DNA from 4 places in the Paenibacillus sp. FSL H7-0714 genome. Region 3 is predicted to be linked to each of the others. Evidence: riboswitches for the same ligand, from Rfam matches in the RefSeq annotation. Region 3 holds a riboswitch; each other region holds the start of a gene.
What was found. A riboswitch is a leader RNA that binds a small molecule or an ion and turns the genes downstream of it on or off. The one in region 3 is predicted to bind cyclic di-AMP.
Positions count from the first base shown of each region.

Region 1: it holds a riboswitch for cyclic di-AMP, as region 3 does, so the genes downstream of both, NST34_RS17020 (APC family permease) here and NST34_RS00545 (C40 family peptidase) in region 3, are expected to answer to the same signal.
Region 2: it holds a riboswitch for cyclic di-AMP, as region 3 does, so the genes downstream of both, NST34_RS02670 (hypothetical protein) here and NST34_RS00545 (C40 family peptidase) in region 3, are expected to answer to the same signal.
Region 4: it holds a riboswitch for cyclic di-AMP, as region 3 does, so the genes downstream of both, NST34_RS26960 (TrkH family potassium uptake protein) here and NST34_RS00545 (C40 family peptidase) in region 3, are expected to answer to the same signal.

Region 1 is NZ_JBBOPT010000001.1:3,867,351-3,870,479, forward strand. Features, by position in the region: gene NST34_RS17020 (APC family permease) at 87-1,904, opposite strand; cyclic di-AMP (ydaO/yuaA leader) riboswitch at 2,028-2,186, opposite strand; gene NST34_RS17025 (disulfide oxidoreductase) at 2,384-2,848, opposite strand; gene NST34_RS17030 (DsbA family protein) at 2,845-3,129, opposite strand, start outside.
Region 2 is NZ_JBBOPT010000001.1:594,246-597,374, reverse strand. Features, by position in the region: gene NST34_RS02675 (hypothetical protein) at 1-166, opposite strand, end outside; cyclic di-AMP (ydaO/yuaA leader) riboswitch at 357-546, opposite strand; cyclic di-AMP (ydaO/yuaA leader) riboswitch at 967-1,132, shown strand; gene NST34_RS02670 (hypothetical protein) at 1,266-1,757, shown strand; gene NST34_RS02665 (hypothetical protein) at 1,774-2,283, shown strand; gene NST34_RS02660 (hypothetical protein) at 2,416-2,775, shown strand; gene NST34_RS02655 (hypothetical protein) at 2,928-3,119, opposite strand.
Region 3 is NZ_JBBOPT010000001.1:113,316-116,444, forward strand. Features, by position in the region: gene NST34_RS00535 (GNAT family N-acetyltransferase) at 1-70, opposite strand, end outside; gene NST34_RS00540 (C40 family peptidase) at 326-817, opposite strand; cyclic di-AMP (ydaO/yuaA leader) riboswitch at 823-964, opposite strand; gene NST34_RS00545 (C40 family peptidase) at 1,324-1,752, opposite strand; cyclic di-AMP (ydaO/yuaA leader) riboswitch at 1,806-1,944, opposite strand; gene NST34_RS00550 (hypothetical protein) at 2,159-2,989, opposite strand; gene NST34_RS00555 (M1 family metallopeptidase) at 3,001-3,129, opposite strand, start outside.
Region 4 is NZ_JBBOPT010000001.1:6,010,605-6,013,733, reverse strand. Features, by position in the region: gene NST34_RS26965 (CPBP family intramembrane glutamic endopeptidase) at 1-740, opposite strand, end outside; cyclic di-AMP (ydaO/yuaA leader) riboswitch at 1,055-1,236, shown strand; gene NST34_RS26960 (TrkH family potassium uptake protein) at 1,371-2,666, shown strand; gene NST34_RS26955 (potassium channel family protein) at 2,680-3,129, shown strand, end outside.

The sequences.
Region 1 (3,129 bases), 3.8 Mb from region 3:
GTGGATTTGTAATAATTTCCTTCTCAAAAATACAAAAAAAGGCTATATTCCGAACGTTCCGGATATAGCCTCTCCTTAATGATCCATTATTTATTCAAATGATATGGGACAGTCGCAACTACAACATCTTTTGAATTCATTAGATACGAACGGATTAAAAAGCTGGTCTGATTATGAAGTACAGCTTGCCACCAATGCTTAGTTATAAACTGTGGAATCAGAATCGTGATATGATCCGTCGCTGCGGTCTTCCACTCCACTGTATCAATAAATTTCACTAACGGACGAATAATACTGCGATATCTGGAACGAAGTACAATCAGGCGTACACCCGGATTCCATTCCTCCCACCGTTGCTCCATTTTTTGAATGTCCTCTTCATCAAAGCCAACATACACGGCTACAACATTATCCGTTAGAGACTTGGCATAGCTGATGGAATGTAGTACAGCACGTGTTACACCCGCAACAGGAACAACAACCGTACTGCCTTTAATCAAAGGTTTATCTGTACTCGGGCATATACGAAGCTGATCTGCAGTGTTCAAATAGTGCTTGTGAATCCGGTGGAACACGAACATTACAGCAGGTAAGAAAATGAAAGCCATCCATACGCTTGAGAATTTAGTGATGATAAAAATAAGCGTAATCGTCAATGTAGTCAGCATACCGATGGTATTTACAACAAATCTTTTTTTCCATCCCGCTGGTTTTGTTTTAAACCAATGAACCATCATTCCTAGCTGTGACAATGTGAAAGGAATGAATACACCAACCGCATAAAGTGGAATCAAGCTTTCTGTATTTCCGTGGAATGCAGCTACAAGCACAGCAGACAGAACACCTAGAAAAATAATACCATTAGAGAAACCTAGACGGTCTCCACGAACCATAAAAGCATGTGGCATATATTTATCTTTTGCAAACATAAATGCGAGCAGCGGGAACGCTGAGTAAGCTGTATTAGCTGCCAAGAACAAAATTACTGCTGTGATACCTTGAATGAAAAAATATAAGGTTCCGCGGCCAAAGGTCGATTCAGCGATCTGTGAAACAACCGTTGCCTTTTCATCAGGCACTATGCCGTACCAATACGCCAGTAGTGTGATACCTGTAAACATAAATCCAAGTATAACCCCCATAACCATTAAGGTCTTGGCTGCGTTCTTTTCAGCTGGTGCTTTAAAGTTTGGAATGGCATTAGATACAGCCTCTACACCCGTAAGTGCCGAACAGCCAGAACTGAAGGCTTTTAATAGTAGAAACAAACTAACATTAGAAACAGCAGAGCCAATTTCAGGGACATTCGCATGTACGCCACCTGCTGCATATTTAATAATACCGGAGATAATCAACACTACAATCGACACTACAAACAAATACACTGGGATTGCGATGAATGAAGCTGATTCTGTAACTCCGCGAAGATTAATCAAAGTAAGTAAAATAATAACTGATACTGCAATAAGAACGGTGTGATTATGAAGACTTGGAAAAGCCGATGTGATCGCATCCGTCCCTGCCGACGCACTAACAGCTACGGTCAGAATGTAATCCACTAACAAAGACCCTCCTGCTAAGAGCCCTGTCGGAACACCAAGATTACTCTTGGCAACGATGTAAGCTCCGCCTCCCTGAGGATAAGCGTAAATCGTCTGCCGATAGGATAAAATCAGGATGGCCAGCAGGCCCAATACGGCTAATGCAATTGGCAGGGAATACCAGATGGCAGTAAACCCCGCAGCCACCAGTACAATCAAAATTTGTTCCGTTCCGTAGGCTACAGACGAGAGCGCATCAGAAGACAGGACAGCCAGTGCTTTAACCTTGGATAACTTTTCATGATCGAGTTCGTTCGACTTCATCGGACGCCCGATCAATAGTCGTTTTACCTTGCTTACCATGGTGGATACAGTTCCTTTCTTTGGGAGCTGAAACGGAATTTCCGCGCGCTGTTTTCATTGGTGGATTTCATAAATGCAGACACTAAAAATAGCATACGGAAATGATCCGCATGCTATGCATGGTCATTATCCCACCTTTGCTTACGAGGTTAGCTGGCGGATTCGGGCTGTGGTTTAGCCCTACGGTATAAGTCTAATCGACCCATTCCGATTCACCCCATTGGCACATATGCCAAGTTTGGTTCCCCCGTTTTTCCTAAGAAAATTCAGCGCATATTCAACTTCTCACAAGGTCTAATATTAGTCTACAAAGCGTATACAGTAAAGCGTTGAAAAAAATGAAAAAAGAATGAAAAAACATCCAGTAAGCGCAAATACAGCGTCTTATTGGATGCTCTCTTTCATTCTCTTCAATTATCCCTCTGGATCGTGTTTTTAATCACTTTTCACATTTTTTCGGATCCTTTAAAATTAAAAAATCAAAATCCTAAACTTTCCTCTGTATCTAACTCCATCACTTCTTCTTCCTTGCGTCCGTACCAAAGTAAAATGCTAATTAAAGCAAAAGCGATTAATGCAAGGAAAGGAATCGTAATGAATCCAAAAAAGTTCAAGTAATCCTTATTACAAGGAACACCAATTGTACAAGGAAGCACTTTACTTAACGCAGGAATCTTCTGCTCCGCATAATGATAGATCGAGATACTGCCACCAATCAAGCTTAGTGGAAGTACATATGGGATAATCCTTTTATCCCCTCGAAAGGTTGCAATTCCCAAGAGGAATAACTGAGGATACATAAAAATTCGCTGGAACCAGCAAAGCTTACAAGGTTCATATTTCAATACTTCGCTCAGATACAAGCTACCAGCAACAGCAACTAAAGAGACGAACCAGGCCAGATACAGGCAGTTACGCTTGCAAAAAGATAGGAACTTTGTCACTTTGCCTCCACAGCTTTTGCGGCGTCGTTAATTTCAGTTGAAATCGCTTCAATGTTAAATGGATCCGTAGTCATTACTCCATTGATATAAAGGGATGGTGTAGTCGTCACCCCAGCTTCACTAGCTAACTGCATACCCTTATTCAGCTCATCTGCATACGTACGATCCTTAATATCTTTACGAAGCAGTTCGTAATCGATAGCTAACTTCTCTTTCTCCGCAAGGCTTACTAAGAAATCTTCAGTCGCCCATTCTTCGCTCTCATCACCTTGCTGAGCATA
Region 2 (3,129 bases), 480 kb from region 3:
CAACTAGAACGACTTGTTCAATCCCCATCTCTTCGAGTAGGGCCTTCTCAGGCAAGTTGTTGGTCAATCCGGCCATCTTAATGCCTCTGAATTTTAGAAGCTTAATAAAATGTTCGCCTGCCTTCGTTGGCGCACATACCAGTACATATTCATTCTGATCTGTCATCTCTTATTCTCCTCAAATGCTTTGCTTGTAAGATCAGAGCTTGATCACCCTGATCTTGAAAGAAAAGCTACCGCTAATGATGAATATAACGACCTCTTCGTGAGGTTTTCCATAAATGCTTTGCTTAAAAAAGCACAGCAAAAAGCCACAAAGGATTCTCCTCTGTGGCTCGCTAGCGGTCACATTGCACTCATCCTCTCTCCATACGCTTACGAGGTTAGCTGTCGGATTCGGGCGGTGAGAGTCGCCCTACCTGTATAGATGCGAGCTCACTCGCATCTTCTACAGGATTCACCCCATAACCGGCTTCCGACTCTCACATCGTCTGCCGATTGTTGGTTCCCCCGCTTTCCTTATCGGAAATTAAGCGGATCAAATATTCGATTGTTGTTGAAACAGGAGTAATCATACCCTTATGCAGGAAGAATTGTAAAACCTGATTGATGCCAAAATAATGCAAATTAAAAACTATTTTCGCGTTGGATAGCGCTTACTTGATATCCAATCTCTCTATATCTCTTGTTTACTCGAGTTTTAATCCATTAGCGAAAAGCGGGCATACCATGTGATTTTATTCACCACAAATGTAGAAATCTCAAAAAATCGCCTTTATAGGTAAGAAAACAAGAAGTCGAGATTAAGCGAGGAAGAAGCCCGATAACTCGCAATAAATACCTATTTGGTTCCCTTTTCCGTCGTAGTAGGCAGGATTTGGTTTAAATCGCGCTCAAAAGAACACTTTCTGTTTTTACAGAAACACCTTGAAAAGAGTATGATTCGGGTTGAATCTATTTCACAAAATACATTCAACGCTGAGTTCCTGTATTTGCAGGGAACGGGGGAACCATCAGGCCACATGGCCTACTTGGGGTGAATCCGAAGGAGACTGTTCAAGTCTCACATAGGTAGGGCGACTCTCACCGTCCGAATCCGACAGCTAACCTCGTAAGCGTAAAGAGAGAGACCCTTGATCCGCCACGCTTTGGCACAGGTATGTGTATACCTGTATTCCAAAACCGCAGCAGAGGTCCTCCTCTTGCTGCGGTTTTTGCGTTACCTGAATCTATAGGGTGATAGCATGCTGGACGGGGTGAAAGGAATGAAACACTATTATTGGGGAACTCAGCAAGGGCTACTTGAGCCGATAAGTCTAAATTATGTTTGCTTTGGAGCGTTGTGGTTCGAAGAGGATCATCACAGAACTATTGTCGGCTATGCTTTTGGTCAGAAGCAGATTGAATCACTTCGCCATTTCAGCAGCCCATCTACCTGTGAATACTGTATGGACCGAACAATTATATACGAAATATATAAAAATATCCGAGAAAAGCAACAGCTGCAGGATTGGTCAGCACACCAACGTTTTCCGTGGCTCACCGCTTTTAAGGAACCGTGGAAAGACGTTGCAGTCGGTTGGTACGTAATGAGATCTCGCAACACCTTCCCCTTACATTTATCCGTTATACGCAAACAGAAATTCCGACTATGGCTGGAGCATGCCGCAGTCTGTGAGAATGAAGCTGAAATGCTCGCCTGTATAGAGAAGGCTAACGACATTCACCATGTAGATCTTAAGCTTTTGGAAACCTAAGGAGGAGAAACCTGTCATGGACCAGCGAAGACTATCTCGCATAGAAGTATTCGTCTTTGATTCACCTGAGCCTATTCACTATGGAATGGAGGCTGATCAAGGTAGCCGTTATGGCATCCTGAAACTTACCTGTAAAGGAGGTAGCAGCTGGGGGGCATGTCTTATCTCTGCCAATACCAAAACTTTCGACCTTATTAAATGGAGTTCTTTTCTCAGAATGATATATCATTGCCGGCTAGAGGAAGCGATAGATAAAGTACGTACCCATGGTTCAGAGTGGGATCAGACTCAGTTTGAGCTAGTGCAAGGTGCTTTACAGGATTTAAGAGCCAAGCTGCAGGGTAAATCCTTGGCAGGGCACATTGAGCAAGGTCGTCTGTACAGAGCTGTCGCTGGTGGGAGAGATTCCAAAGGAGGGCGGCTATATTATAAACCATCCAGTGTTGCGCTTCAAAAACATAGTTATCCAGAACCTGATACCGCCGAGCTTATCAACAAATCCATTTCTTACTTTTCTATACTATAGGTTCATCCCATAACCCATTCTGAAAGGATCGTGTTTATCATGCCTGACCCCTTACCTGCCGAATCCCCCCGTAGAACTATATTTGCAGAGTGTGTTCAAAAGTGTACGAATGATATCTATACGCTCAGTTCCATGTTGTTACAACAATCAGCAGAAGCCGAGAAGGTTACTATCCGTACTTTTAAAGAGCTTCATAAAATATTCCGTCAAAAAAGCTTTGACAGCCAGCTATTCTCTATCGAAGCTTACCGCTCTTGTATCCGACAATGCGCCGATTATTACGCATGCCGGTCTCTCCTGTCTGCCAAGGCATTGCCTTGGGAGGAACAGCTTATAAAAACGATGTGGTATGGCCTAAAGCTATCTTTACCTCAAATAAGCATCATCCTGCAAAAGAGTGTTCCTGTACTAAAAGCGCAGCTTAGGCGTGTGCGGGAGCAACTGACTGCTCCAGAGGATTTGCTGCCTAGTGGTAATCTATCCGTTGTCTAATCCCTCAAAAGGAAACGACATTTGAGTGTACGGAGGATATATTGGACTCAGGAGCCCTGGAGTCCGCAACTATCTTCCAAATAACTTTTACGATACGTACTCAAAAAAGAAAAAAGCCACGGCATCTGCCGCGGCTTCCTTATTTCCTACTATTACGCTTTACTCTTACGCGCCTTACCGTACATCCACAATCCCGCAATCATCCCTACCATGGCAATACCAGTCAATACACCTTGAGTGAAATCCATAACAGCGGATCCATCTGAATGGAGCATTCTACTAACCGTAGCCAGAGATACCGAACTCATTAAAAGCATCATATTGTATTGTTCACTTTTAGTCATGATTACCACT
Region 3 (3,129 bases):
AGTTGCAAATCTCTTCCGCGTGACTGGTCTCCATAGGCGCTACATGAAAAGTAACAGAGGGATTTATCATAAGGTCAAGGACCTCCTTTCACGGGGGGACTTAAAATGTCTTATATTTCTAGCTTAAAATACTTATGGTCCTTATAAGGATATCGAAGGCGTTTATGCTTGTAACTAATTATATACAAAAAGAGGCATGGTCGACTCAGAAATTTATGAGGATTATTGTTTTACAAATTCTGAGAGGGGTAAATACTAAATAAGACAAAAAACAAGCTCTTCCCCAAGAATCAACATCTTGGAAAAGAGCCTATGTACGATTTACTTATTGAACATCATCATTATCTTCTGTCTCAGAAGCAACAGAATGATAAGCATCCGTGCTCATAATTCGTTTAGCACCGATGTAGCGTTTCACGTAGTAGCTATCACTCAGGGAGCTAATTGTTACACCGCGTGAGGTAGATGCGTGTGCAAACTTGCCTTCACCGACATAAATACCGACATGGGAGACACCCTTACCACTTGTATTGAAGAATACAAGATCTCCAGATCTTAAATCATCTTGGGAGATAGCAGTACCCATTTGATACTGGGAACCTGATTGGTGTGGTAGGTTTATACCAATTTTATCAAATACATACATTGTAAATCCGGAGCAATCAAATCCATTTGTGGAGATGCCGCCGGATACGTACTTAGTTCCGATGGTCTTGTCGATCACTTTATCCATTTTGGAATCCGCGAAAGCGCTTCCTGCTCCGATGGTGAAAATAATGGAAAAGCTAAGTACTGCTGCTGCTAGCTTCTTCTTCAAAAGTTTATACCCCTTCCGGATGCCTACGAGGTTAGCTTAAGGGTTCGGTTGAAGGTCCCCTATGACCCCTCTAAAAATGGAGGTCAATTCACCCAAAGTTGGTTCCCCCGTTTTCCTAATAGTTAGGAAACTCGGCTAATACTGTTGATTAGGAATAGCTTGTAATCAATACATGACAAAACCTTTGTAAATAACAACTTAATGATTACAAAAATGTTACTAAAATCTTACTGCAGTTATTGTAACAAACAGAGTGCCGCTTGGCAATCGTTTTTAACATAATCATGCAGAAAAATTCGTTTTTTTAAAGACAAAATGCATATGTAAGCGATAATATTAAACTAATTTTTATATTTATTGAAATTTTTATCAAATAAAAGTGTTTAAAGTCCGTTCTAGAGGTGTAAAGAATATAATAAGGCAAAAGAAAACCTGGATTCGATTAAGTCAATAATCAAACCCAGGTCTATATAATGTAATTGTGAGGTTATAGTTGTGGGGAAGTATTAATCGTAGGCTATAGCTTGATATGAGGAAGTACTCATTACTCTTTTAGCACCAACGTAGCGATTGGCCCAGTAGGACTGGCTAAGTGAAGTGATGGTCACGCCATATGAAGATGATGATTGTGCGAATTTTCCGTTTCCAACATAAATGCCGACATGGGATACGCCGTTGCCCAATGTGTTAAAGAAAACTAGGTCACCTGAACGCAATTTGCTTTTGGCTACAGGAGTTCCGACATTATATTGAGCTTTTGAAGTACGGGGCAAAGAAAGACCCACCTTCTTGAATACATACGTAGTAAATCCAGAACAGTCAAACCCGGCAGTGCTAGTGCCTCCGGTTTTATAGGCAACTCCAATTGTCTTTGAAATAACACTGTCCATCTTAGAATCTGCAAAGGCACTTCCTCCACCAATAGAGAACGCCATCACAAGTCCTAGCGCCGCAGCGACGCATGCTTTTCTTAAATTCTTCAAAAAAATTGTACCCCTTCCAATGCCTGTGAGGTTAGCTTAAGGATTCGGTAGAAGGTTCCCCTATGATCACTGCAAAGCGAGATCAATTCACCCAAAATATGGTTCCCCCACTTCCCGGTGCAAGGAATTCGGCGTTTTATGCACCAGATAGTGACTTATCGACATGACTACGACAAATACATGAAGTTATGTAGAAATCGTTTCAAATGATTACAAACTTGTTACCAATGGAACAGGACTTATTGTAACAAAGTCTTTACGATTTTGCAAATCCTCATAATTTGTCTATAACGCGAAAGAGTCCCAGCTCCTGATTCAGGAACCGGGACTCTTATATTATGTTCTGTAATGCTTCAAATTATTGTGGAAATGCTTTACTGTGCCATAGATGATATTGAGCTGAAATTCCCCACATTTTGAAGAGTGTTGAGGGCAGTGATGAAAGTTGACGAATAAGAAGTGCTGGTAGGCCAGGACAGAAGATACCCGTTAGTCCGCACACTAGCAAAAGGATCAGGCCTGCTGCACCAAGTATGATTGAAATTCCTATTGCCGGAATCAGCGACTTCAAGCAAATGAATAAGGAGGAGAACATCCCCGTGCCGCTGGTATAACCAAACTGCATATATAGAAGGAACAGGCGCACGATAAAGATGTATATAAGCCATGCCAATACGTATGGAACTAAATGAAGTAACAAAGAGTAGTTCAGAAAGGAGGACAAGAATAGCCCGTACATTTTTGGAGCAAGCCAGTATAACGGAAGTAGAGCCAGCACCCATTCGATTAGACTGAAGATAAACACTGGAAATCCATAAAGCTTCATACCGGGAAAAAAGAACAGGCCACGCTCTCCTTTTCGCTCCTGATGGAGTTCATGCAGTAATCCTGCCCTTATGAAGGGGGAGAGTAGCAGTCGTAAGACAACAAGTCCTAGGAACATCCATAACCAAGTACGTATCGCAGGATCTGTGTTCAAGCTGAACTGCCCTTCGACATAATAGAGTAGTCTGCCCATTCCGCTGCCTCCAGCGTCTTTATCTGGATAACGTAGTAGAATTGGAACGATAGCAGATCGGATGAAGCCGTACATAAAGTAGCCCCAGAGCAGTCGGTAGATGAAGAGCAGAATCAGAATATAAAATTGCTCCTTCATGCTTTGCCAGCCGCGGGTTATCGATGTTCTCACAATCATTCACCTCACCAGACAAGAGTTCCGAGCACGGTTTCAACTAGTTTAGTTACACTTAATGTCCAGCGGGAGAGCGTTTTGGGCTCTATTTCCGCCAGTCTGAAGTTATTAAGATGTTTGTTTTCTAACAGAATGGT
Region 4 (3,129 bases), 5.9 Mb from region 3:
TCCTTTACATAGGTGGTATGCCAGGCTGGAGCGGTGAATCCTGCTTTAAAGCTGGATACCTGTTCGCCAGTGAAATCGAAATAATAGTGTAGTAAGGATTCGCCGATCTGAACGGAACGATCTGTATACACGAGCCCGTAGTTTCCCGTATTCGATTCAATTTGTAGCTTGGCGGGATTTACATCCCATTCCTGAAGCCAGGGACGGGCAAGATTTTCTTTTTGTGCAAGTGATAAGGTAGTACCCTTGTCCTCTTCTTTTGCACTGGTGGATACATTGTTTGGTAATCCGGTACCTGATCCTTCTGCACCTTGTGTGAAAGCGACAACTGCACCAGTATACATATTGAGGTCAACAGAGATCAGTGGCTCTTGTTCCGCTGAAGGACTAAGTGTTACACGAAAGATGTCAAAAGGATATCGTTGATCCAATTTCTTTTTTGTATAGTCCTCCAAAAGCTTCTCGCGGGACATATAACCATAAAAGGAAGAGTCCGTATCGTACAGTACATTCCACTGATCGGTTGGTGCTTTGGTGTAGTTCAGCTTTTGTTCTGCGAATGATATGGCTTTGTCGCGGGCTTCCGCCTTACTGATGACAGTAGTATCTTCCCCAGCAGGGCTATTTAGCACCGAGGGAGCAATCTGAAACATAATAAATAGAATAAGACCGATAATGCCCGAGATGATGAGCCTCATGGAGAGGGCACGTTGCTGTAAGGGCTGGCCAACGGGATTCATGTAACGCCTCCTTGTAAACTGACAATGTTATGTTCCATTATAGTATTAGTGCCATGATAGTTACAAAAATCATCGTATATTCTTTTTATGGGTAATAGAGATATTATAGAATAGGTAGCTGAATATATACCATGAATTTAAGGTGATTATTTCTTCATTTTTCATGAAAATCGATGCAATTGCAGGGAAAACACGGAAAAGTGATGAGAAAAGGCACTCTTAGTGGTACATCCTCTCCAAACCGCATTTTTCATATGAATCACCATTAATAGTGTCTTTGTGATTTATCGAAATAACATATATAATTTGTATGCAATTGTATATAGCCGAATTTCAGGTGAAAACGGGGGAACCATAAGAAGTAATGAAAAGATGAGTATACGCCATAGGCGTTGTCTTTATTCATCAGGGGTGAATTTCGTTCTAGGAACGAATAGGGCAGCCTGCACAGTCCGAATCCGTCAGCTAACCTCGTAGGCTAATTTACTGCAGGAACCAAGGGTAGCATTGGTTTTCCAGTGCTTTTTTTGTTGGAATTCTTTAAATTTTGATAAGAGGGTGAGCGTAGTGGCTTCACAGTTTCGCAGGGTTTCTGAATCAAAGTTCCTGAAGCTCTCTCCGCCTCAGATTATGGTGCTTGGTTTTGCATCGATCATTCTGATTGGAGCCTTGCTGCTTATGCTTCCCATTTCAAGTACCAGCGGGAATGCTGTTAGTTTTATTGATGCGTTGTTTACTGCAACATCTGCCACCTGTGTGACAGGACTTGTGGTGCTGGACACCGGGACGACATTCACCATTTTTGGGAAAACCGTAATTATGGTGCTTATCCAGGTTGGTGGCTTAGGGTTTATGACAATGGCGACCTTATTTGCCATGATGATGAAACGCAAAATTTCCTTGCGGGACAGACTGATCCTTCAGGAAGCAATGAACCAAGGCTCTATGGAGGGGATTGTTCGACTGATCCGGAGAGTACTTATTTATTCCTTGGTCATCGAAGGCTGTGCAGCGGTGCTTCTGTCCATACGCTGGGCGTTTGATATGCCACTGGGAAAGGCCATTTATTTTGGAATATTTCATGCGGTGTCTATGTTTAATAATGCTGGATTTGATATTTTCGGGGATTTCCGGAGTTTAACCGATTATGTATATGACCCGCTAGTGAACATCGTGGTGATGTTTCTGATTGTCTCTGGCGGTATTGGTTTTATTGTCATGTCGGATCTGGTGGAGTTTCGTGTCAAACGTAAATTATCTTTGCATAGCAAAGTTGTACTCTCCACCACTGCAGGGCTTATTCTTATCGGCGCTTTGGTTATTTTTATATTTGAATTTACGAATCAGCGCACACTGGGGAATTTAAATTTCGGCGGCAAAATATTATCGGCATTCTTTCAGTCGGTATCGCCCCGAACCGCTGGCGCCAATACGGTGGATATTGCCGGACTGCGGCAAGCCTCGCAGTTCTTTATGGTTATTCTTATGTTTATTGGTGCATCTCCTGGATCAACAGGTGGCGGGGTTAAGACAACAACCTTTACGATTATGATTGGTGCAGTAATCGCGATGCTGCGCGGACGTGAAGATGTTGTACTGTTCCGTTACCGATTGGCGCAAGAGCGTATCTATAAAGCGTTGACGCTAACATTACTCGCTTTGCTATTGGTCCTCACGGTGTCGATGTTACTGTCCACAACAGAGGATAGTAATTTCTTAGCGATATTATTTGAGACGACCTCAGCTTTTGCCACGGTGGGACTAACCATGGGCCTGACACCTGAACTTTCTATCTTCGGCAAGATTCTGATCTGTCTGACGATGTTTGCGGGTCGGCTAGGTCCATTGACATTAGTGTATGCGCTTGGACCAAAACAGGGTAAACCATTGTATAAGCACCCAGAAGGTAAAATAATTATTGGATAGGAGTTAATCCGAAATGAAAGCACAGCAATTTGTAGTAATCGGTTTAGGCCGCTTTGGCTCAAGCCTTGCACTTGAGCTGATGGAAATGGGCTACGAGGTGCTCGGTATTGATCACCATGAGGAGCGTGTGGAGGAAATGAGCGATCACCTGACGCATGCGGTAGTGGCTGATGCTACAGATGAAGGAATTATGCGCTCGCTCGGCGTACGGAACTTTGACTGTGGGATTGTAGCGATTGGCGACAATATGGAACGAAGTATTCTGGCGGCGATTTTGTTAAAAGAGATTGGAGTCAAGCAAGTAGTAGCCAAGGCGATCTCGATCCTTCATGGTCGTGCGTTGTCCAGGCTGGGCGTGGACCGGGTTATTTTTCCGGAGCGGGATATGGGCATTCGTGTGGCACATCAGCTCGTGACACCCAATTTGCTGGATTATATTGAACTGTCCAAGGATTATAAAATC